DNA from 4 places in the Vibrio sp. SCSIO 43137 genome. Region 2 is predicted to be linked to each of the others. Evidence: predicted binding sites of a transcription regulator. Region 2 holds the regulator's gene; each other region holds the start of a gene.
The links. Region 2 encodes PurR, which represses purine synthesis genes. Its sites were predicted from a motif close to TNANGNAAACGTTTNCNTNA; they were not measured.
Positions count from the first base shown of each region.

Region 1: the regulator PurR is predicted to act here: its motif matches at 4,292-4,311, upstream of PK654_RS00395 (uracil-xanthine permease family protein).
Region 3: the regulator PurR is predicted to act here: its motif matches at 4,238-4,257, upstream of purL (phosphoribosylformylglycinamidine synthase).
Region 4: the regulator PurR is predicted to act here: its motif matches at 4,317-4,336, upstream of purT (formate-dependent phosphoribosylglycinamide formyltransferase).

Region 1 is NZ_CP116383.1:87,520-93,736, reverse strand. Features, by position in the region: gene PK654_RS00420 (YicC/YloC family endoribonuclease) at 1-119, shown strand, start outside; gene gmk (guanylate kinase) at 354-977, shown strand; gene rpoZ (DNA-directed RNA polymerase subunit omega) at 1,037-1,309, shown strand; gene spoT (bifunctional GTP diphosphokinase/guanosine-3',5'-bis pyrophosphate 3'-pyrophosphohydrolase) at 1,346-3,466, shown strand; gene trmH (tRNA (guanosine(18)-2'-O)-methyltransferase TrmH) at 3,566-4,252, shown strand; gene PK654_RS00395 (uracil-xanthine permease family protein) at 4,532-5,938, shown strand; gene PK654_RS00390 (thioredoxin family protein) at 5,995-6,217, opposite strand, start outside.
Region 2 is NZ_CP116383.1:1,976,663-1,982,879, forward strand. Features, by position in the region: gene torR (two-component system response regulator TorR) at 1-141, opposite strand, end outside; gene torD (molecular chaperone TorD) at 376-1,023, shown strand; gene purR (HTH-type transcriptional repressor PurR) at 1,247-2,266, shown strand; cyclic di-GMP riboswitch class I at 2,457-2,539, shown strand; gene PK654_RS09270 (TfoX/Sxy family DNA transformation protein) at 2,654-3,244, shown strand; gene PK654_RS09275 (TVP38/TMEM64 family protein) at 3,431-4,108, shown strand; gene PK654_RS09280 (putative signal transducing protein) at 4,154-4,465, shown strand; gene PK654_RS09285 (alpha/beta fold hydrolase) at 4,462-5,268, opposite strand; gene glgA (glycogen synthase GlgA) at 5,712-6,217, opposite strand, start outside.
Region 3 is NZ_CP116383.1:724,937-731,153, reverse strand. Features, by position in the region: gene PK654_RS03545 (aminoacyl-histidine dipeptidase) at 1-17, shown strand, start outside; gene purL (phosphoribosylformylglycinamidine synthase) at 215-4,105, opposite strand; gene mltF (membrane-bound lytic murein transglycosylase MltF) at 4,384-5,964, shown strand.
Region 4 is NZ_CP116383.1:1,479,215-1,485,431, reverse strand. Features, by position in the region: gene PK654_RS06985 (NAD(P)H-binding protein) at 1-602, shown strand, start outside; gene sbcB (exodeoxyribonuclease I) at 736-2,160, shown strand; gene PK654_RS06975 (CidA/LrgA family protein) at 2,163-2,525, shown strand; gene PK654_RS06970 (LrgB family protein) at 2,525-3,202, shown strand; gene cdd (cytidine deaminase) at 3,377-4,264, shown strand; gene purT (formate-dependent phosphoribosylglycinamide formyltransferase) at 4,393-5,568, shown strand; gene PK654_RS06955 (thiopurine S-methyltransferase) at 5,593-6,217, opposite strand, start outside.

The sequences.
Region 1 (6,217 bases), 1.5 Mb from region 2:
TTAACCGCGAATCAAATACTCTGGCTTCCAAGTCAATCAGCACAGATATCACAGCATCTGGTGTGGAACTTAAGGTTCTTATTGAACAGATGAGAGAGCAGATTCAGAATATTGAGTAGTTATTTTCTTAATCTGATTCGCTTTAACATACTGAAAGGCAAACCTGATATTAATTAGAAGATCTGTTGTATTGAGAAAGATCTTCTATATATGCTATCCTTCGCCTCCATTTTTCCGGCCTTTGATCTTTTTGTTCAAGGGTCAATACTATCTTTAAGTTATATTGATCTTTTGGATCAATAGAGTTCGCACATCTGCGACATCATTGTTTAAATAAAGTGGAATCTAATAAGATGGCACAAGGTACTCTGTATATCGTATCTGCTCCGAGCGGTGCGGGTAAATCTAGCCTTATCAATGCATTGCTGGAAAAAAATCCGACTTATGCAATGAAAGTATCTGTTTCTCACACGACCCGCGGAATGCGACCGGGTGAAGAAGATGGTGTACATTACCACTTTATTGAAAAAACAGAGTTTGAAGCCCTAATTGAAAAAGGCCAATTTCTGGAATATGCCGAAGTATTCGGTAATTACTACGGTACTTCCCGGGTATGGATTGAACAGACACTGGAAAAAGGCATCGATGTGTTCCTAGATATCGACTGGCAGGGTGCCCGTCAGATTCGCCAACAGATGCCGGCAGCAAAAAGTATCTTTATCCTTCCTCCTTCAAACGGTGAGCTGGAGCGTCGCCTGACTACCCGTGGTCAGGATAGCGCAGAAGTCGTTGCCAAAAGAATGAGCGAAGCAAAATCTGAAATCTCTCATTACAATGAGTATGACTATGTCATTGTTAATGACGATTTTGATGCGGCACTGGTGGATTTTAAAGCCATTATCCGTGCGGAACGCTTAAAGCAGGATAAACAAACCACTAAATATAGTGGTATGCTTACAGCACTATTGGCAGATTAAGCTTTTAGGCTGTATAATTTCTCGTCATCATAAATTTTAGTTAATTAATTGGAGTCCTCATGGCACGCGTAACTGTTCAAGATGCAGTTGAAAAAGTCGGCAACCGTTTCGACCTTGTTCTTATTGCGGCTCGCCGCGCTCGTCAAATGCAAACTGGCGGCAAAGATTCACTGGTGCCTGAAGAGAACGATAAGCCTACGGTTATCGCACTTCGTGAAATCGAAGAAGGCTTAATCACTAAAGAAGTTCTCGATGCTCGTGAACGTCAGGAACAACAAGAGCAGGAAGCCGCTGAGCTTGCCGCTGTAAGCAGCATCGCTCACAGCCGTTAATCTGCAATACATCAAGCCAACTTCCGAGACTATAATTTGTATCTATTCGATAGCCTCAAAGATGTTGCCCAAGAATACCTAACAGAGCCTCAAATTGAGGCTCTGCGTCAATCTTATGTGGTAGCAAAAGATGCCCATGAAGGGCAGACCCGTTCAAGTGGTGAACCTTATATCATCCACCCTGTTGCTGTTGCCCGTATCCTTGCTGAAATGCGTCTGGATCACGAGACTTTAATGGCGGCCCTGCTCCATGACGTTATTGAAGATACAGAAACGTCAAAGCAGGATCTTGCCGATCAGTTTGGAGATACGGTTGCTGAGCTTGTGGACGGGGTTTCCAAGCTGGATAAGCTTAAATTCCGCGACCGTAAAGAAGCACAGGCCGAAAACTTTCGTAAGATGGTTCTGGCCATGGTGCAGGATATCCGCGTTATCCTTATTAAGCTCTCTGACCGCACGCACAATATGCGCACCCTTGGTGCCTTGCGTCCGGACAAGCGCAGACGTATTGCGCGGGAAACGCTGGAGATATACGCACCGCTGGCACACCGCTTAGGTATTCATAACATCAAGGTTGAGCTTGAAGAGCTTGGATTTGAAGCCCTCTACCCTAACCGGTACCGGGTGCTTAAAGAGGTTGTCCGTACCGCCCGTGGTAACCGTAATGAGATGATTCAGCGAATCCACTCAGAAATCGAAGGGCGTCTTGAAGAAGTCGGGCTGACTGCCAGCGTGATTGGCAGGGAGAAAAACCTCTACTCTATCTACAATAAGATGCGCACTAAAGAGCAGCGTTTCCATACCATTATGGATATCTATGCCTTCCGCGTTATTGTAGATACCCCTGATACCTGCTACCGGGTACTGGGTCAGGTTCACAACCTGTATAAGCCTCGTCCGGGCAGAATGAAAGATTATATCGCGGTACCGAAAGCCAACGGATATCAGTCGCTGCATACCTCAATGGTTGGCCCTCACGGCGTTCCTGTTGAGGTTCAGATCCGCACCGAAGATATGGATCAGATGGCTGACAAAGGTGTTGCTGCACACTGGTCCTATAAAGCCGGTGGCGATACCAAGGGCACTACAGCTCAGGTTAAAGCCCAGCGCTGGATGCAGAGCCTGCTGGAACTTCAGCAAAGTGCCGGTAACTCGTTTGAGTTTATCGAGAACGTTAAGTCTGATCTGTTCCCCGATGAAATCTTTGTCTTCACCCCTAAAGGTCGCATCGTTGAACTGCCTGCCGGCGCGACAGCGGTTGATTTTGCCTATGCTGTGCATACGGATGTCGGTAATACCTGTGTCGGTGCCCGCGTTGATCGTCAACCATATCCGCTTAGCAAGGCGCTGAAAAATGGTCAGGCTATCGAGATTATCAGTGCACCGGGAGCCCGTCCGAATGCAGCATGGCTTAACTATGTAGTTACCTCCCGTGCCCGTACCAAGATCCGTCAGGTTCTGAAAACCATGCGCAGGGAAGAGTCTGTGGCTCTGGGACGCAGGTTACTGAACCATGCTCTGGGCAGGCACTCTATCGACAGTATATATCCTGAAAATATAGAGAATGTACTGGCCGAGCTTAAGGTTGAAAGTATTGATGACCTTCTGGCAGCCATCGGCCTTGGCGAACTAATGAGTATCGTTATTGCCCGCCGTCTGCTGGGTGATACTGACGAGCTGACAGAAACCAGTTCACTACCTTCATCTTCCAGCAAAAAGCTCTCTATCAAAGGGGCAGACGGTATTCTGCTTACCTATGCTAAATGTTGTCACCCGATTCCGGGCGACCATATCATTGCCCACGTTTCACCGGGTCGTGGATTGGTTGTTCACCGGGAGACCTGCCCTAATATTCGTGGTTATCAGAAAGAACCTGATAAATATATGAATGTTGAATGGGCCGATGAGCACGAGCAAGAGTTTATCTCTGAGCTGCAGATCGATATGCAGAACCATCAGGGTGCTCTGGCAGAACTGACCAACGTGGTATCACGTACCGGTTCAAATATTCACGGTATCTCGACCGAAGAGAAAGATGGCCGTCTCTATACCATTACTCTGGCACTGACCGCGAAAGATCGTGTTCACCTTGCCAGCATAATGAAGAAGATTCGTGTTATGCCTCACGCGCTAAAAGTGCGTCGCAGAAGGCAGTAAACAGCATGATTTAACCGGATGAAGAAGTCGATAGTATCGGCTTCTTCTTTTTTAAAGCGCATTATTTAAAAAACGAAATCTTAACAACGAAAGAAAGTTATGAACCCAGAACGCTACAGCAGAATTCAGACCGTACTTAAAGCCCGTCAGCCGGATCTTACTCTTTGTCTGGAACAGGTTCATAAGCCCAACAATGTTTCTGCAGTAATACGCACCGCAGATGCAGCCGGTGTACATAAGGTTCATGCTGTATGGCCGGACGAAAAAATGCGTACCCTTAGCCATACCTCGGCAGGCGCCAGAAACTGGGTTGAAGTAGAGACGCACGACAGCATTGATAGTGCTGTAACGGCACTAAGACAGCAAGATATGCAGGTACTGGCGACAAACTTGTCAGATAACGCCGTCGATTTTCGTGACATTGACTACACCAAGCCAACCGCCATTATCCTTGGCGGAGAAAAGCACGGAATTTCAAGTCACGCCCTTACGCTGGCGGATCAGGATATTATTATCCCTATGGTCGGCATGGTGCAGTCCCTTAACGTCTCCGTAGCCAGCGCACTCATTCTGTTTGAAGCGCAAAGGCAGCGACAACTGGCCGGAATGTACGACAGAGAAACCTCTGCCCTGCCGGAAGAAGTAATTCATAAAACCCTGTTTGAGCGTGGTCATCCGGTTCTGGCAAAGGTAGCCAAACGTAAAAAGCTTCCCTATCCGCCGCTGGACAGTGAAGGACAAATAATTGCAGACCAAGCCTGGTGGGCAGAGATGCAGCGTCGCTAATCATTTTCCCTTAACTTATTCATTATTTTTTACTTACCCATACGCAATCGTTTGCTTTTCTGGAAATAGTCGATATAATCCCGCACCATTCAATATTGCATCAGCAGAATATTGAAAATAAGCCCAAACCTGAGCCGATTCTGATTAACAGCAATCACAGAACGGATTTTCAGGGACTGTTGTATCTAATTGAATTAACAGCCCTGATTACCCATCGAGCTCAACTTAGCCATCCCATTCAGCGATCGCTAAGTAAAACTAAAATTAGGAAAATTAAAAATGACGACGAGCAACGCTTCGCGTAAGTCCGAACTGGTCTATCAACTAAATGATAGACCTCCTTTGCCACAAACCATTTTTGCAGCGTTCCAGCACCTGTTGGCCATGTTTGTAGCAGTCATCACCCCTTCTCTGATCATTTGCCAGGCACTTGATGTCCCGGCAGAACAGACCAATACCATAATCAGTATGTCTCTGTTTGCATCGGGTATCTCCTCTTTTATACAGATAAGAACCTTTGGCCCGGTAGGCTCAGGGTTGCTATCGATTCAGGGAACCAGTTTTAACTTTCTCGGCCCGATTATTGGTGCAGGGCTTTCCCTTAAACAGGGTGGCGCGGATATCTCAACCATGATGGCGGCGATTTTCGGCACCATACTGCTCGCTTCAACAGCAGAAATGTTGCTTTCCAGAGTGCTGGAGTATGCACGCAAGATTATTTCACCTCTGGTTTCCGGCATAGTGGTGACTTTGATTGGTTTAACCTTGATTCAGGTAGGGCTGGTCTCTATCGGTGGTGGTTATTCAGCACTGGGGGACGGAACCTTTGGTAGTCTGGATAAACTGGCTCTGGCCGGTATTGTTCTTAGCCTGATTATTATTCTTAACCGTGCCGCTAACCCTTATATCCGTGTTGCTTCTATCGTTATCGCTATGACAGTAGGCTATATAGCTGCTTATCTTATGGGCATGATTGATAACTCTTCAGCAACGGAAACCGCTCTGTTTGCGGTACCGGTGCCAATGCAATTCGGACTTAGCTTTGACTGGTCGTTCTTTATTCCTTTAGTACTGGTATTTCTGATCACTGCTATTGAAGCAATCGGAGACATCACCGCGACTTCAGAAGTGTCGGGAGAGCCGGTGAAAGGGCCGGTATATATTAAGCGCATCAAAGGCGGTGTATTGGCTGACGGCTTAAACTCAGCTATCGCTGCACTGTTTAACAGCTTCCCTAACTCTACCTTCAGCCAGAACAACGGTGTGATTCTGCTGACTGGTGTTGCCAGCCGTTACGTGGGTTATTTTATTGCCGGTATGTTAGTTCTGCTCGGCCTGTTTCCAGGTGTTGCAGCTTTTGTTCAGTTAATCCCTGAGCCAGTGCTGGGCGGAGCGACCATTGTTATGTTTGGTACCATTGCTGCGGCTGGTATCCGCATTATCTCAAGGGAAGAGCTGGACAGAAGAGCCATCCTGATTATGGCACTCTCCTTCTCAATGGGTCTGGGTATTGCCCAGAAGCCGGAGATTCTTCAGTTTATGCCTGAGTTTATCAAAAGCATCTTCTCATCAGGTATCTCTGCAGGCGGCATCACTGCGATTGTGCTGAATATTATTCTGCCACGAGCAGAAAAACAGCAAGAGCAGCCGTCAGCAGACGAAGTCCTTGCCGAAGTAAGCAAATAATTCTTATCAGGGTCAGAAGCCAATGCCTCTGACCCTTATTTCTAAGCTCTTCTACTTTAGAACCAGCTCTGAACCTCAGCTTCTTGCGGCACACTGCCTTTATGGACTACCTGCTCATCAATCACCACAGCGGGTGTTTTCATTACTTTGTAGGCCATGATATCCCTGATATCTTCTACTTTAACCAGCTCAATACTGACACCCTTCTCTCCGATTACTTTTTCAATTAAGGCCGCTGTCACCTGACAGTTTTTACATCCGGAACCTAGTACTTTTACT
Region 2 (6,217 bases):
GATATTGTTTTCCTGAAGCACCTCCCGCATGGTGTCGCCATTTTCGGCTTCACTGACCTGATAGCCTTCATTCTGAAAATACCCGACCAATTTACTGCGGGTGACTACATCATCTTCTACAACTAATACGTGACTGCTCATGACCATGACTTTTTCCGTTTTTCAGTTACGTTGCATTCTATTTATATTATTTAACAATTCTAGCCCAGAATAAGTTTTTTATTGAGTTTTTTGATTTTTATTGATGGAGAACAACTATTTGACGCCGTGTTAATTTTCTCCTATTTTTCTTAATATATTGTCATAATTTAAGTTAATTCTATTCATATTTTTTGCATACAATTATTTAAGTATTGTTTATTTAGGAATTAAATAATGGAAGAGACAAAAGCGTTTAATGAAAAACGAGCTGAAATCTACTGGTGGCTTTCTAGTCTTTTTGCCAAAGAGCTGACAGAAAAAGATGTTCAGGCATACCACTCTCCAGAAATCCGTTCATTTTTAACCGGGCTGGGTGAGAACCCTACCCTTAAGCCTTCTGTTGACAAAATGGTTGATGCATTAAACCGTCTTCAGGATCGTGAAGATGCTCAACTGGAACTGGCAGCAGATTTCTGTGGCCTGTTTTTGCAGACAGATAAATCGGGCGCCCTTCCCTACGCCTCCATGTACATAGGTGAGAACGGCCTGTTAAATGACAAGCCTGCTCAGGAGATGCAAAAACTGATGCAGAGTCAGGGTGTCGATGTACACAGTGACCTGAACGAACCTGCTGACCATATTGCCATCGAACTGGATTTTCTCGGCAATATGATCATTCGATCCAACGAGCTGGAAAAGCTGGAACATATTGATCAAGCTCTGCTGGAACAGAAAGCATTTATTGAAACTTATCTGTTAAGCTGGATCCCTGAGTTCAGTAAAAAATGCAGTAAGTTCGATGATTTTGGTTTTTATTCCAGTGTCTCTACACTGCTGGTCGATTTCTTAAAGCTGGACTGCACTTATCTTGCCGGAGAATAATCTCAGGCAATAGCAGGCAAATGTGACCAAATACAAATTAATTAGAGCTTTAGCTTTGTATGTTGCGCAAAAGCGGCTATCATGCCTGCGAAAACGATGATAAACGCATGAAAATCATAAACCGCTATACCAGATAGCGGTTTTTTGTGTTTCCGGCACAGATATTGATGGATTTAAAAGTTGTCTACACTTTATAAGAACATCAGAATAATAGGATAAGCTTATGGCCACCATAAAAGATGTTGCGCGCATCGCTGGCGTATCAACGACTACTGTATCTCACGTAATTAATAAAACTCGTTTTGTTGCTGAGGCGACTCAGCAAAAAGTGATGGACGCAGTAAAAGAGCTCAACTACGCCCCTAGTGCTGTGGCCAGAAGTTTAAAATGTAATACAACCCGCACTATCGGTATGTTGGTAACTCAGTCTACTAACCCGTTTCTGGCTGAAGTTGTAGATGGCGTTGAGAGCTACTGTTACCGTCAGGGTTACACTCTTATTCTGTGTAACACAGGTGGTATCTACGAGAAACAGCGCGATTATATCCGCATGCTGGCAGAAAAACGTGTTGATGGCATTTTTGTTATGTGTTCTGACCTGACAGCTGAACTTCAGGAGATGCTGGACGGTCACGCCGATATTCCTAAAGTAATTATGGACTGGGGTCAGGGTACCTCGTCCTCTGAAGATGATTCAGATAAGATTATTGATAACTCCGAAGAGGGTGGTTACCTAGCGACCAAATACCTTATTGAGAATGGCCATACTGATATCGCCTGCCTTAGCGGTCATCTGGATAAGAAACTCTGTATAGAAAGAACTCAGGGCTATCGCCGCGCGCTGGAAGAGAATGGCATCAAGTTTGACGAAAGTAAGATCCTTGAAGGTAACTTTGAATGCGATACAGCCGTTGAGGCCGCTGACAAGATTCTGGCTATGGACAAAAAACCGACGGCAGTATTCTGCTTTAACGACACCATGGCTTTAGGCCTGATGAGCCGTCTTCAGCACCGTGGTATCCGTATCCCGGAAGATATCTCTGTGATCGGTTATGACAATATTGACCTTGCAGCTTATTTCTCTCCGCCGCTAACCACCATTCACCAGCCTAAGCGACGTGTAGGTAAAACAGCATTTGAGATTCTGCTGGAAAGAATCAAGAACAAAGAACACGAAAAACGTGTGTTCGAAATGCAGCCAGAATTGGTTGTACGCGATAGCGTTAAAAATATTAGTAATTAAGCTGATTTGCTATGTTTTAGTTTGCCGTGCAGTACTGTTTCAGCACGGCAATTTAACCTTCTAATTACATTCACCTCTTGAATTAATACTCTAGTAATTTGCTTAAATACGGCCAGAGATTTAGTGAGCAACATCACATTAAACATTCTATAAAGTGATCTCTGTCCAGAAATTATCTATATTTATAGAGTCACGATCAGGGCAAACCATCCGAAAGGGTGGGACGCAAAGCTTCCGGCCTTAACAGAAATGAAAGGTAGCGGGGTTGCCGAAGACTGATTGACAGGCTATTGAGTTTTTACGTTGTTCTGACAACTCAACTCGCTGTTCTGTTAATTTCTCGGTACTGAATTGGTTGATGCAATTTCCTAACCCGAGACTATGAAAATGGATAAACCAGTACTCAAAGATTCACTACTATTATTTGAACGATTCGGCAAAGTAAAGTCGCGTTCAATGTTTGGCGGATTCGGGATTTTTGTCGATGAAACCATGTTCGCTCTTGTTGTAAATAACTCTCTCCACATAAGAGCTCATAAAGCTTCCGCTGAAAAGTATAAGGCAGCAGGATACACACCTTACGTTTATAAAAAGCGTGGTTTTCCCGTTGTCACTAAGTATTTTGCTCTGCCAGATGAAATATGGAACAACACAGATCAGATACTCTCTATTGCCACTGAAGCTCTGGAGTATGCGAAGAGTGAAAAAGCCACTCACGCGGAAGAAAAGCCAAGCAGGCTAAAAGATCTACCTAATCTGCGCCTTGGCACTGAACGCATGCTGAAGAAAGCCGGTATTGCATCCGTCTCCGACCTGAAACAAGTAGGTGCCGTTGGTGCTTATAAAGCGATACAGAAAAGTCACCCCGACACCGTTAATTTAGAACTTTTGTGGGCTCTTGAAGGCGCCCTTAAAGGGACACACTGGTCTGTAATCACCCAAGAGAGACGAGCAGAACTTATGCAGGCTCTCAATTAATTGACCTGCAAGCCAGCTAATGCAAAGCCGCTAACTCTGTTTAGCGGCTTTTTTGTTCTGTTCAGATTAAGGTTTAAACGAAATAGAAATAATCTCTGCTTTCATAGGCCATAATTAAAATATTATGAAAGTTTTCTCGGGCTATCCCTGTCATAGTAGTTAACGCAAATTTTATGGAAACGAATAATGAACAAGAAACTAATTATCGGACTTTTTTTAGTTGCTCTTATTGTGTTGCTGGCTACTCAGTTTGGTCAGTATCTGACTCTGGAAAACGCCAAAGCTCAACAAGCGTTGTTAGCGGACTATATTGAGAATAACTTTGTTATTGCTTCTCTTATCTACTTCTTCGCTTATATTTTGATTACCGCGTTTTCCATTCCGGGTGCGGCCGTTGTAACTTTGCTCGGCGCAGCTCTGTTTGGTTTTGTCACTAGCTTGATTCTGGTCTCATTTGCCAGCAGCATAGGGGCGACACTTGCCTTTCTCAGCAGCCGCTACCTGCTTCGTGACTGGGTACAGTCTAAGTTTGGCAGCAAACTGCAGACCATTAATGAAGGCGTGGAAAAAGACGGTCCGTTTTATCTGTTTTCATTAAGACTTATCCCTGTATTCCCGTTTTTCCTGATTAACCTACTAATGGGGCTGACGCCAATCTCCACTGCCCGTTACTATCTGGTTAGCCAGTTAGGCATGCTGCCGGGCACCATTGTGTTCCTGAATGCGGGTACTCAGTTAGCCAATATCGACAGCTTGTCTGGTATTGTCTCTCCGGGTGTACTGGCATCATTTGTTCTGCTAGGCCTGTTCCCTGTTATCGCAAAATGGATTATGAAAAAGGTTCGTCCTGTTAACCACGCCTGATAGCTAACGGCGTAGCAGGCCTCACAAAGGAGAATTCTGACGTAAATGAATATCTATAGTGCAGCCAACCCTACCGAAGCTCACATACTCTGTGAGCTTCTTAAACAGCATAAAATTAAGGCAGAAGTGCGTGGTGAAGGTATTTTCAGCCTCAGGGGGGAGCTACCAATGACAGAGGAGAGCGATCCTTATGTCTGGTTGCTTAATCCCCGTCAGCAGAGTGAAGCGAAGCGGATAGTAGAAGAGTTTAAACATCATCAGCACAACGCCCCTGAATGGCGGTGCAGTCATTGTAATGAGACAAATGAAGGCCAGTTTGCTATCTGCTGGCAGTGTGGAGAATCAGCGCCGGATTAGGCGCTGATTTTGATTTGCCGGCGGATAAAGTCTATCGATTTCTCATTAAACTCATCCGACTTTTCTACGTTACATACATGACCGCAATCGGCGATCTCATGCAGTGTACTTTGCCGGTGCAGAGCAACCATCTCCTTTACCGGACGGATAAACATATAGTCTTTATCACCCATCAAATACAGCGTAGGTATCGGCATCTCCTTTTCGCGGAAATAACGCATCATGGGGTTTACGTCCGAGGCAAGAATAAACCAGCGCTTAAACTCTTTTTGACACAGTTTCTTTGCTTCCCTGACAAACAAGTGACGGGACTCTTTCTGATTCTTCTGCGGCATAACGATATAAGCGAACAACCTATAGAGCCACATATAGGGAACGATATGCTTACAGAAATAGCCGAGCCTGACCAGTATCTGAGAGCGGATATCCAAACGGGTTATGGCGCCGCCTAGCACCATAGTCGCTACTCTTTTATCTGCAATCTCAGCCAGATTGCGCACGATAATGGTGCCCAGTGACATACCGACAAAGTGAGCCGACTGGATTTTCAGGTGATCCAGAACCTTAAGAATGTCCAGGGTGACATCTTTGAAGGTGTAGCGGTTGACCATAAGGTCTTTAAAAAGGTTATTAGAACGACCATGGCCACGAAGATCGATAAGTAACAGATTAAAGTGCTGTTTGTACGCTTTAATCTGTTTAAACCAGATGGAGGAGCTTCCACCGGCACCATGTACGAACACCACCCACTCTTTACTGGTTGGATGCTCAAAGGTTTTATGGAAAAGTAACGATTGCGACATAGTCTCTTGTTTTTCGATCTCTGGTTCCGGAAAAACAGCTTATCATAGCCGTTAGTTTCATTTCTATTATCTATGTATACCCAAGTGACTTCAAGATACAGGATTCAGAGCTGCATCAAGATGTTCAGTTCAAGGAAGATAACTGTAGGAATGGCACTCCCTTTCAAAGTTATCTGACACAGAAATGGGCATCTTGATGCGCTCCCGAAGGGCGAGTTATATTGGCTCCTGCTCTATGTTACTGATTCTCACCGTAGAATGACTATGGCTTCAAATCAGTGCCTTGATCAGAAGCCAATATATTCTCGCTGAAAAAGCATCTTGAGGTTACTTGGGTATAAGGTGCTTTAACCAGAACAAAAAAGAATATATAAGCACGGCTTAAGAAAAGCGCTCTGGTCAGTAAAAACCAGAGCGCTATATTTAAGTCAGTTATTTGTTCTTTATTGGTTTATCGCTGCCTGATACATCTCTACATAGGAGAAAGCTGAGCGTTCCCAGCTAAAGTCCTGCTTCATGGCTCTTAACTGTACCTGCTGCATTTTCTCAGGGCTCTGAAGATAGAAAATTAACGCACGCTGCATAGTAATAAGCAGATCTTTTGCGTCAGGATAGTGGAAACCAAACCCCGTGGCACTTTCCGGATGGTTATCATAATCAAGAACCGTATCTTTCAGTCCACCTACCTCACGCACAACAGGCAGTGTTCCGTAAGCCATACTGTATATCTGATTCAGACCACAAGCTTCAAACTCAGAAGGCATCAGGAAGAAATCAGCACCAGCCTCAACAAGATGAGCCAGCCTGTTACTGTATGCTTCGATAAAAGCGAACTTATCCCGGTTACGCTGGCTGATTTCCCGTAACTGCTGAGCGATATTAGGATCGCCGGTACCGACAATCACCACCTGAACATCATTGCTGAGGAACTTCTCCAGGATAGGAAGAA
Region 3 (6,217 bases), 1.3 Mb from region 2:
ATATTCCTAAGAAATAATCGCTAATCAGAATAATTAAGGGGTTATACGCTAACGTATAACCCCTTTTTGTTTTGACCAGAACAATATTTCTAATTGTTCTGCAGCATATGTCATTAAGCTGATATCGATAAGCAAACCCTACGCGCCAAGCTTGGCGCGGCGGAGCCCCACTCAGGAGATTAGGCATGTTCAAGCCGAATCTACCAGCAGCTATTTAACCTATATTCACTCTGGCATTGCGGAACATACGCATCCACGGGCTATCTTCGCCCCATGAATCCGGAGCCCAAGAGTTAGCTACGGTACGGAACACCCGCTCAGGGTGCGGCATCATAATGGTTACACGACCATCCGCCGTAGTTAATCCGGTAATGGCGTTCGGTGAACCGTTCGGGTTATTCGGATACTGCTGAGTCGGGTTGCCGTTATTATCAACATACCTGACCGCAACAGTACCTGACTGCTCTATCTCAGCCAGATGAGCCTGACTACGGACTTCCACCCTGCCCTCACCGTGAGACACCGCAATTGGCATTCTTGAACCTGCCATACCACTGAAGAAGAGGGACTCCGACGGCTGAATCTCTACCAGACTGAAGCGCGCTTCAAAGCGTTCTGATTCGTTGCGGACAAAGCGTGGCCAGAGGTCAGCACCCGGGATCAGCTCCTTCAGGTTAGAAAGCATCTGACAACCATTACAAACACCAAGGGAGAAAGTATCTTCGCGTCTGAAGAAGCTCTCGAACTGGTCTCTGGCAAGATTGTTAAACAGAATTGACTTCGCCCAGCCTTCGCCGGCACCTAGCACGTCACCATAGGAGAAACCGCCACAAGCCGCCAGTCCATTGAAGTTATCAAGGTTTACCCGTCCGCTGAGAATATCACTCATATGAACGTCCGTTGCATCAAAACCGGCACGGTCAAATGCAGCAGCCATTTCAACATGGGAGTTAACCCCCTGCTCGCGCAAAATCGCCATTTTCGGCTGCGCACCTTTCATAATGTAAGGCGCGGCAATATCCTGATGAACATCGAAACTCAACACAGTATTCAGGCCGGGATCGCTATTGTCAGCCTTGGCAGCGAATTCCTGATCGGCACAGTCAGGATTATCCCTGAGGGCCTGCATTTTATGAGTAGTTTCAGCCCAGATAGTACGCAGCTCGCTTCTTGAACGCTCCAGCAGTGCTGATGAACCGTGAACAATGCTAAAGCTATCAGAATCGGTCACTTCACCAATAACATGGCTGTTTTCAGCAAGGCCGAATGAGGCCAGTGTGGCAAGCACATCACCCAGAGCATGGCTCTCCACCTGAATTACAGCACCCAGCTCTTCATTAAACAGTGCCGCAACCGGCTCACCCAGTGAACTGATATCAGCACTTACGCCACAATGTCCGGCAAAGGCCATCTCTGCCAGCGTTACCAGCAGGCCTCCATCACCCTTATCATGATAAGCCAGTACCTTATCCTGCTTAACCAGACTCTGAATAGCATTAAAGAAGCCTTTCAACTGCTCAGCACTGTCCACATCTGCCGGCTTATCACCAAGTTGCTTATATACCTGTGCAAGGGCTGTCGCGCCCATACGGTTTTTGCCTTGTCCCAGATCGATAAGCACCAACCTACTCTTTCCTGCATCGGTGCGCAGCTGAGGTGTAATGGTCTTACGTACATCTTCAACTCTGGCAAAAGCAGTAATAACCAGGCTTAGAGGGGATGTAACTTCTTTCTCTTCCCCGTCTTGTTGCCACTTGGTCTTCATGGACATTGAGTCTTTACCGACAGGAATGGTCAGGCCAAGGGCAGGACAAAGTTCCTCACCTACTGCTTTCACCGCCTGATACAAGCCGGCATCTTCACCGGGGTGGCCAGCCGGAGACATCCAGTTAGCGGACAATTTAATATGTTTCAGGTCGCCAATATCTGTCGCGGCAATATTGGTGATGGACTCCCCCACCGCCAACCTAGCAGAGGCGGCATAATCCAGTAGTGCAACGGGAGTGCGCTCCCCCATTGACATGGCTTCACCATGATAGCTGTCATAACTGGCAGCCGTAACGGCGCAGTTAGCCACAGGTACCTGCCATGGGCCTACCATTTGGTCCCTTGCAACCAGACCGGTCACGGTACGGTCGCCGATAGTGATCAGGAAGGTTTTCTCCGCTACCGCAGGAAGGCGCAGAACCCTGTCTATCGCCTCATTAACATCAATACCGGCAAGTTCAAATGCAGGGTTATCCGCTTTCAGGGTTTCTGCCGTACGATGCATCTTAGGAGTTTTACCCAGCAGAATATCCATTGGCATATCAATTGGAGTATTTGAGAAGTGTGAATCTTCCAGCGTCAGATGGCGCTCTTCCGTAGCAACACCAACCACAGCAAAAGGCGTTCTTTCGCGCTTACAGATAGCTTCAAATACCGCCATATCTTCAGGAGCAACAGCCAGTACGTAACGTTCCTGAGATTCGTTACACCAGATCTCAAGCGGGCTCATACCCGGCTCATCATTAGGAACATCACGCAGCTGGAAACGGCCGCCACGCTCACCATCATCCACCAGCTCAGGCAGTGCATTCGAAATACCACCGGCACCTACATCGTGAATAAAGGCGATTGGGTTGTCTTCACCCATCTGCCAACAGCGGTCAATAACTTCCTGACAACGTCGCTCCATTTCCGGGTTTTCCCGCTGAACCGAAGCAAAATCCAAATCTTCAGCCGACTGACCGGACGCCATTGAAGAGGCAGCTCCGCCACCAAGGCCGATATTCATAGCAGGGCCACCTAATACAATCAGGCTGGCACCAACAGGGATCTCTCTTTTCTGTACATGTTCTTCTCGGATATTGCCCATACCACCGGCGATCATAATGGGCTTGTGATAACCACGCACCTCTTCGCCATTATGAGAGTTAACCTTCTCTTCATAAGTACGGAAATAACCAAGCAGATTAGGACGGCCAAATTCATTATTAAAGGCAGCGCCGCCAAGGGGGCCTTCCAGCATAATATCCAGCGCACTGACAATGCGATCCGGTTTACCAAAATCGCTCTCCCACGGCTGTTCAAAGCCCGGGATTTTAAGGTTAGATACTGAGAAGCCCACCAGGCCGGCCTTTGGCTTTCCGCCGATACCGGTAGCGCCTTCATCACGAATCTCACCGCCGGAGCCCGTTGATGCACCCGGCCAAGGTGAAATAGCAGTCGGATGGTTATGTGTCTCCACCTTCATCAGGATATGCGCTTTCTCCTGATGGTAGTTATATTGGCTAGACTCCGGATCAGGAAAGAAGCGCCCGACACTTGAGCCGGTCATAACGGCGGCGTTATCTTTATAAGCAGACAGAACATTATCCGGCGTGGTCTCAAAGGTGTTCTTAATCATCTTAAACAGGGATTTATCCTGCTTTACACCATCAATAGTCCAGTCGGCATTAAAAATTTTATGCCGGCAGTGCTCAGAGTTCGCCTGTGCAAACATCATAAGCTCAATATCATTCGGCTTACGCTGCAGGCCGGAGAAGCTTTCCAGCAGATAATCTATCTCATCTTCCGCCAGAGCAAGACCTAAGCTAATGTTAGCCTGCTCTAGTGCAGCACGACCTCCGGAGAGAACATCAACTTCAGTCACCGGCGCAGGTTCTGCAACAGTAAACAGCTGTTCAGCCATATCAAATGAAGTGAAAACGGTTTCCATCATGCGATCATGAACCAGCCCTCTCAGTACTCGCTGTTGCTCATCAGTAAGCTCTGAGGAGCTACTAATGTAATAGGCCGTACCACGTTCTAAACGCTTAATCTGCGACAAACCACAATTATGGGCGATATCCGTCGACTTCGATGACCATGGAGAGATGGTTCCCGGACGGGGAGTGACTAACAAAAGAGAACCTTCAGGTTCATGCACCTGAATTGTCGGGCCGTAGGTAAGCAGTTTTTCCAGCTTCTGCAGATTTTCCGCCGTCAGATCTTCACTCAGATCGGCAAAATGGACAAACTCGGCGTAGATATCTGTTACTGGTAAATCTTGTTCGTGACAAAGTTCAATCAGTTTTCTGACACGAAACTGCGAAAGAGCAGGTGAACCACGCAAAATTCTCATGTACTTAAGTCTCTTTGGTTAGGTAATATTGGTATAAATTCAGAGAGTTATCAGCATTCCTTGCTAAACTCACACCAATTTCACCTCAGGTTCGGCGGTATTATAGAGGAATTTTTTTTGTGACGTAACACAAAAAGCAACCGTTTGCGTCATTTTTTAAAAAAACTTTGTCTGCGCAGATAAATTGAAAATTATCACTGTTTTCCCGAATGATTCTTTGCCGCTTCCCCTAGCTTTGATATAAAGAGCCTAGTCAATTTTTGAGCATGCTGTATTTAATGTTAAAAACATCCATTGTTAACCCGGCAAAAGCCGTCTTTCTGTTGCTGTTTGCTTTGCTGATATCCGGCTGTCAGATCGACTCTGATCCGAAAAGCGAGCTGGATAAAGTTCGTGAGCGCGGCGTTCTGCGTGTCGGTACGCTGAACAACCAGCTGGCTTACTATATAGGTCCCGACGGTCCGACCGGTCTGGATTACGAAATAGCAAAACGGTTCGCAGATGAGCTGGGAGTCAAACTGGAGATCAAACCGGCTTACCGTTTATCCGGTCTGTTTCCTGCACTAGATAACAATGAAATAGACATTGTTGCTGCCGGCCTGAGCCAGACAGCCAAGCGCATCGGAAAGTACCGTGCCGCTCCAGCCTACTACTATGTCAGCCAGCAGGTAGCCTACAAAAAAAACGAATGGCGTCCCCGCAACAATGAAAAACTGGCGGAGCATCTGAAGAAAGGTGAATCGACTCTGGCGGTTATTTCTGACTCGCACTTTGTACAGACATTGGAAAAGCTGCAACAGCAGCATCCGGATCTGACCTTCTCAATTGACCACAATTCAGACGTAAAAGATCTACTGAAGAAGGTTTCTACCGGAGAGCTCGATTTTACTGTGGCTGACTCCGTAGAACTCTCACTGACACAGAGACTCTATCCGGATATCGCCGTGGCTTATGAGCTGACGGAAGACCAGCCAATCTCATGGTATATGCGCAAAGGCGATGACGAGAGTTTATATGCCCTTCTGATTGAGTTTTTCGGCGAGATAAAACAGTCCGGAGAACTTGCCACACTGGAGGAGAAGTATTTCGGCCATGTAGAAAGCTTCGATTACGTAGATACCCGTGCCTTTATCCGGGCACTGGACAGCAAATTACCTAAATGGGAACCACTGTTTAAAGCCTATTCTCAGGAGTTTGACTGGCGCTTGATTGCCGCTCTCTCATATCAGGAATCGCACTGGAATCCGAGGGCGGTTTCTCCTACCGGTGTTCGCGGCATGATGATGCTGACGCTGCCTACCGCTAAATCCGTCGGAGTAAAAAACCGTCTCGATCCAGAGCAGTCTATCCGCGGCGGCGTTGATTATCTGAGAGGGATTGTGGACAGGGTTCCTGATTCCATTCCTGAACATGAAAAAATCTGGTTCGCTCTCGCTTCCTATAACGTGGGTTACGGTCATATGATGGATGCCCGCCGCCTGACCAAATGGCAGAACGGCAATCCCGATTCATGGGGAGATGTAAAAGATCGTCTTCCGCTGCTGAAGAAACGCAAATACTACAGCCAGACCCGTTACGGCTACGCCCGTGGTGATGAAGCCAGAAAGTATGTAGAGAATATCCGTCGCTATTATCAATCCATTATTGGTCATATTGAAAAACAGCAAGCTTTGGCAAACGAGGTTGATATTGAAGGGTTACAGGTTATTGATATCCCTCTGGATGAGTTTGTCGGCCCGCTTCAGAAAGACCAGCAAGCTGAGACTCCACCGGCTAAAGTTTCAAACTCTGATAAACCAGCCGGTGATGAAAGCTCCGTTGAACCTGATAGCAGAAATCAGACGGAATCAGTTAAGTGATAAACCATCTGAAAAACGGGCCTTTTAATGGCCCGTTTTTTTATTTTCTTTCCTTCTGACTAAGTAACTCTCACCGGCAGCTTTAGTTAAACGTCCTTGAAAACCGGCGTATTTATCCGATACTTAATCATTCAGGGGATTGAAATTGCTCAGCAGATAATTTCATCTGTTGGTCATAAATCTTACTTATTACCGCAACATAAATTCAGCACTATCCGCTTAACAAGTTAGCACCACTATAAAATTAAACGGT
Region 4 (6,217 bases), 500 kb from region 2:
TTCATGCTCTGGTAAGATCCCCACTTTCTTTAGAACACCCTAAACTTAATCAGATACAGGACGGCCAGCTAAGAATTACCCAATGGGATGACAAGCAAACGGCTGCCGATTTTGGTTTTATCTGTCTGGGAACCACGAAAAAGCAGGCCGGCGGTAAACAAGGATTGGCCCATGTTGACTATGAGCTTGTCTGTCAGGTTGCACAAACCATGAAGCTTGTCGGTGTTAAACGTATTGCTGTGGTATCCAGCTTCGGCGCCAATGCCCGCTCTTTGTCTCACTACCTGAGATGCAAAGGCAAAATGGAACAGAAGCTTCTAACCATGGGCTTTGAGCGCACCGTGTTTGTCAGGCCGGGGCCTCTGGCAGGAGAAAGATATCCGGCCAGAACGGATGAGGTGTTTATAGGAGCAATCCTGAAGGTACTCTCTCCGCTTCTGATTGGTACGGTAGCTAACTTTAAACCCATTCTGGCTAAAGATGTTGCCAGAGCCATGCTCTATTCCATCTATAAGCCATTCCATTCACCAGGCGATAATTACATCACTTTAACCAGCAGGGAGATGCATCAGTTATTAGATAGCTACCATATCAGCTCTTAGAGCTTTTTCAGACGCATATCTAAAAGCATAGTAATTTGACCATAATTAATGCAGATAAACGCGGCATTGATTGATATGCACCCTCTGCAATGGTCTAATGTGCCCGATGGCTCATTTAACCTGCGGAAATTACATGCAAAACGAACAGCAACCGACCTTTTTCTGGTTTGATTATGAAACATGGGGAGTGAACCCGGCAACGGACAGACCTTCTCAGTTTGCGGGTGTTCGTACCGATAAGGATTTCAATATTATCGGTGAACCGCTGGTGATTTACTGTCAGCCTCCGTCAGATTATCTTCCTTCTCCTGAAGCCGCGCTTATTACCCGGATTACTCCGCAACGAACGGTACAGAAGGGTTTGCCTGAGCCTGAGTTTATCCGCCGGATTCATCAGGAGTTATCGGTGCCAAACACAACGTCACTCGGCTACAACAGTATCCGCTTTGATGATGAAGTTACCCGCCATACCCTGTACAGAAACTTTATTGACCCCTATGCGTGGAGCTGGAAAAACGGCAATTCCCGCTGGGATCTTCTGGATGTGATGCGCACCTGTTACGCACTACGCCCCGACGGTATTAACTGGCCGACCGATGACGAAGGAAGACCAAGCTTTAAGCTGGAAAAACTGTCTGTCGCTAACGGTATTGAACATGAAAATGCCCACGATGCCATGGCAGACGTTATCGCAACCATTGAGTTAGCAAAGAAATTGAAAGCCGCCCAGCCTAAGCTGTTTGATTACCTCTACAGCATGCGAAACAAGCGTAAACTGAATGAGCTTATCGATATCGTTAATATGACTCCTCTGGTGCATGTATCAGGTATGTTAGGGCTGGAGTGTTCTAATACCAGTTGGATGGTTCCGTTGGCCTGGCATCCGGACAATCAGAATGCCGCCATTATGGTCAATCTGGCCATGGATCCTGAACCACTTTTCCAGCTTAACAGCGAGCAGCTAAGGGAACGTCTCTATACCCGACGCGACGAGTTAGCCCCCGATGAACTGCCGGTACCGGTGAAACTGGTTCATATAAACAAGTGCCCGATACTGGCTCCGGCAAAAACCCTGACGGCAGAAAATGCAGAACGAATCGGCATCGATCGTGAACAGTGTCTGAAAAACCTCAACAGACTTAAACAGCACCCTGAAATCCGGGAAAAGCTTATAGAAATGTATAGTGTTGAGCGCGAATACCCACAGGATAGTGATGTGGATAGCCAGCTTTACAACAACTTTTTCTCACCTGCTGACCGCGCCTCAATGGATATTATTCTGGAGACTAAGCCGGAAAATCTGGCTGCACTGGATATCAGTTTCAATGACAGCCGTATTGAACCGCTGCTGTTCCGCTACCGGGCGAGAAATTTCCCCCATACCTTAAGTGAGTCAGAACAAGCGCGCTGGGCTGCACACTGTCGTGACTATTTTGAGTCGAGACTGCCGGACTATATGCTCAATCTGGAAAATCTTGCCCATGAGCATGAGAGTGATGCAGACAAAATGGCCATTCTTAAGTCTGTTTACCAATATGTGGAGAAACTTGTTTCCTGATTATGCTAAAAACCCTAATCGTTTATTGCCGTTCTCTGGCAATCTTACTATCAGCACTTGCACTCGGCATTCTGATTCAGAACACACTTAACATTAGCATTCCCGGCAGCGTTATCGGCATGCTGCTGCTGTTCTTTGCTATGGCGGGTGGCCTGATCCCGGCGAAATGGGTACAACCTTCCGCCAGTTTATTTATCCGTTACATGATTCTGATGTTTATTCCCATTAGTACCGGGCTGATGGAGCATATGGATCTGCTCACGGATAACGCACTGCAAATTCTGGCCAGTACAATCGGAGCAACATTTATCACGCTGATCTCACTCAGCTACCTTCTTGAGCGGCTTCTGGTAGGTAAGAAATGATCTGGTTAGCCCTGACACTAGTCACCTTTTTAATTGCCCGCGCACTAAGCAAAAAGCTTAATCACCCGCTGGCAAACCCACTGTTAATCAGTATCTCTATAGTTATTCCCCTGCTGCTGTTTCTTGACGTCCCCTATCAGGAATATTACCAGCATAATCAGTGGCTCACCTATCTGCTTCAGCCGGCGGTGGTTGCTCTTGCCTACCCTCTTTACGAGCAGTTACCCGAAATTAAGGCAAACTGGCGAATCATTTTCCTCGCTTGCGGTGTAGGCAGTACTTTATCTATGTTAACCGCCTCCCTGATTGCTGTAGCTCTGGGAACCGATTTACCGCTGATAGCCAGTATTCTCGGTAAGTCTGTCACCACACCGATTGCCATGGCAATCTCCAGTCAGCTAGGCGGTGAAGCGGCAATAGCCGCTATTATGGTTCTCCTTGTCGGCGTGTTCGGGGCGATTTTTGCTTATCCCATCTATAAGCTTATCGGCATAACTCACCCGATAGCTAAAGGGCTAACCATGGGCACTGTATCTCATGCTTTGGGTACGGCAACCTGCGTAGAAAAAGATCCCCGTGATGCCGCCTTTAGTTCACTGGCGCTGGTTCTGTGCGGAGTTATCACCTCGATACTGGCTCCTGCATTTTTTACCTTTGCTCTCTGGCTTTCTTCTTAAGCTCAAAACCTTGGTTAAATTAGGTGCTTTTGGCTATTTTTTGCCCTCACACAAATGTGACCTCACTCAATTTATGCAACATGAAAATACATTGCAACATCTAATGTGACGTTAATCACAGATAATAATGAAATACTATCTAAAATAAAATGAATGCTTAACTAAGGATTCGTCATGAACTCAAGAATTGAAACCGCGCTAAAAGAGGCTCCCTCTCATATCGCATCCTATCTGGAAAATATCTTTAAAGCGGATGACTTTGACGCCACTATTTCTAAGCAACAGTTTGAAGAGCTGCTGGAACTCTCTGGTCTGGAAGATAATGAGCTACGTGTAGCCCTGCTTCCTTTTGCTGCTGCTTACTCCTACGCTCCGATTTCAAATTTCTATGTTGGTTCCATTGTCCGCGGTCTGTCCGGCCGCATCTACTTTGGCGCCAATATGGAGCTGATTGGTGCCCAGCTTGGACAGACGGTTCACGCCGAACAGGCAGGTATCAGCCACGCCTGGATGAAAGGTGAGAAAGGCGTTCAGGACATTACTATCAACTACAGCCCTTGCGGCCACTGTCGCCAGTTTATGAACGAACTAACCACTGCAAAAGAGCTGATTGTTCAGCTTCCTCAGCGTGATGAGCAAACTCTGCAGGAATATCTTCCTGAGTCTTTCGGACCAAGCGACCTTGATATTGATGCCCGTCTGATGGGTGATGCCGACCTTGGCCACTCTACAGAAGGCTGTGAACCACTACTGGCCGCTGCAGTTGAATCCCTGAACATGAGCCACTCACCTTACACTGAGAACTTCAGTGGTGTTGCTCTGGAGCTGGACGATGGTTCCGTTTACCGTGGTGCTTACGCGGAAAATGCGGCATTTAACCCTAGCCTGCCTCCTCTTCAGGTTGCACTGATTCAGATTATGGTTGCCGGCAAATCCTTCGAGCAAATTAAATCAGCCGCCCTAGCAGAGCTTTCAAGCGGTAAGATCAGTCATCTGGCTTGTACTCAGTCGACACTGGATGTGATCAACCCGGATATTCCGTTAAGCTATATCGAGCTATAAACGAGTGCTCTTTCGACAGGCTCTGATTAATCAGGGCCTTTTTTAAATCTCATTACGCAAACGTTTGCTTTAAAGAAAAAACTACGTATGATCCGCTAAAACTGTAAAAATAGCTTTAAGGACGATGTATGTTTGGAACAGCAGGGTGTAAAAGTTCAACTAAGGTACTTCTACTGGGAAGTGGTGAACTAGGAAAAGAAATTGCCATTGAGTGTCAGCGGCTCGGTATTGAGGTCATCGCCTGTGACCGCTATAGCAATGCGCCGGCTATGCAAGTTGCCCACCGCAGTTATGTATTTGATATGTTAGATGAAGTCAGTCTCAGAGAAATCATTGAATCTGAGCAACCTGATTTTGTTGTACCGGAAATTGAAGCGATCGCCACATCGGCATTAATTGACATTGAAAAATCGGGCACCCGTGTCGTCCCTACCGCTCAGGCAACTCAGTTAACCATGAACCGGGAAGGTATCAGACGCCTTGCTGCTGAAGAGTTATCAATCACAACTTCCCCTTATCAGTTTGCCGATAACTATGACCAATTTGTCGATGCCGTTAACCAAGTCGGAATGCCCTGTGTCATTAAACCTGTGATGAGTTCATCAGGTAAAGGACAAAGCGTCATTAAAACAGAAAGGGACATAGAGAGAGCATGGAACTACGCGCAGGAAGGCGGCAGAGCCGGACGAGGAAAAGTGATTGTAGAGGGTTTTGTCGATTTTGACTTTGAAATCACCCTGCTTACGGTACGTGCCGTTGATGGTGTGTTTTTCTGTCAGCCTATCGGCCACAGACAGGAAGATGGTGATTATCGCGAATCATGGCAGCCACAGGCTCTCTCCCCCGTTGCAGCGCAACAGGCGCAACAGATGGCTGAAAAAGTGGTTAACGCCCTCGGAGGTTACGGACTGTTTGGCGTAGAACTGTTTATTAAAGGTGACACTGTCATTTTCAGTGAAGTATCACCCCGCCCTCACGATACCGGCCTTGTTACTTTAATATCTCAGGATCTGTCGGAATTTGCCCTGCATGTGCGTGCTTTCCTTGGCCTGCCGGTAAAAAGTATAACCCATTACGGCCCCTCTTCTTCTGCGGTTATTCTAGGTCAGGGCGTTTCACAAGATATCCGTTTCAACGGCTTAAACTCAGCCCTTATCCAGCCTCAGACTCAGCTAAGGCTGTTTGGTAAGCCGGATATTGATGGCAGACGACGCTTAGGTGTTGTACTTGCCCGTCGTGATAGTGTTGAAACCGCCGTAGAAGATGCCGTCAGTGCAGCATCACAGATTAACGTTCACTATTAACAGGCTGAACTCTCAACAGATAAGTCAGGGCTTCTCTATCAGCCAGACAAACTCAGCAAAGCGGCTTAAGCCCTTTTGGGCTATTTTCGGATGAGTTTCGTCGGCTACATCTCTGTTCAACTGGGTTACTATGTAATCACTGAACAGAGCCCTGACTTCACTCTCAGGCACGCTGAACGGAGGGCCGCTCATTTCATCCTGAATGTAATCCAGCGTGACCAGCAGAATGCGCCCGGATGGCTTGAGCAGCGTCTTCACTCTCTCAACATACTCTTTTCTCATCTCTTCAGGCAGTGCAACCAGTGCAGCTCTGTCATAGATAAGTTCATACTCCGCCAGTGGCGCGGTAAAAAAGTCGCCGCTATAAACCGACAGTTCATCAAACTGATACAAGGTCTGCTCACCATCTAGCTTAGTGACAGTCGGGGTATAAAAGTGTTCTGCAAACAATGCCCTCACGGCAATATCACTCAACTCTGCCCCGGTCACTGAATCATGCTTTGAGGCCAGCCAGATAAGATCTTCTGACTTTCCGCATAACGGCACCAATACCTTTTCATCACGCTGTGGTGACAAGTGACTCCAAAAGTTAATCAGTAAGGGGTTAACGTCTTCCAGATGAAAACCTATCTGATTTTTTGCCCATTTA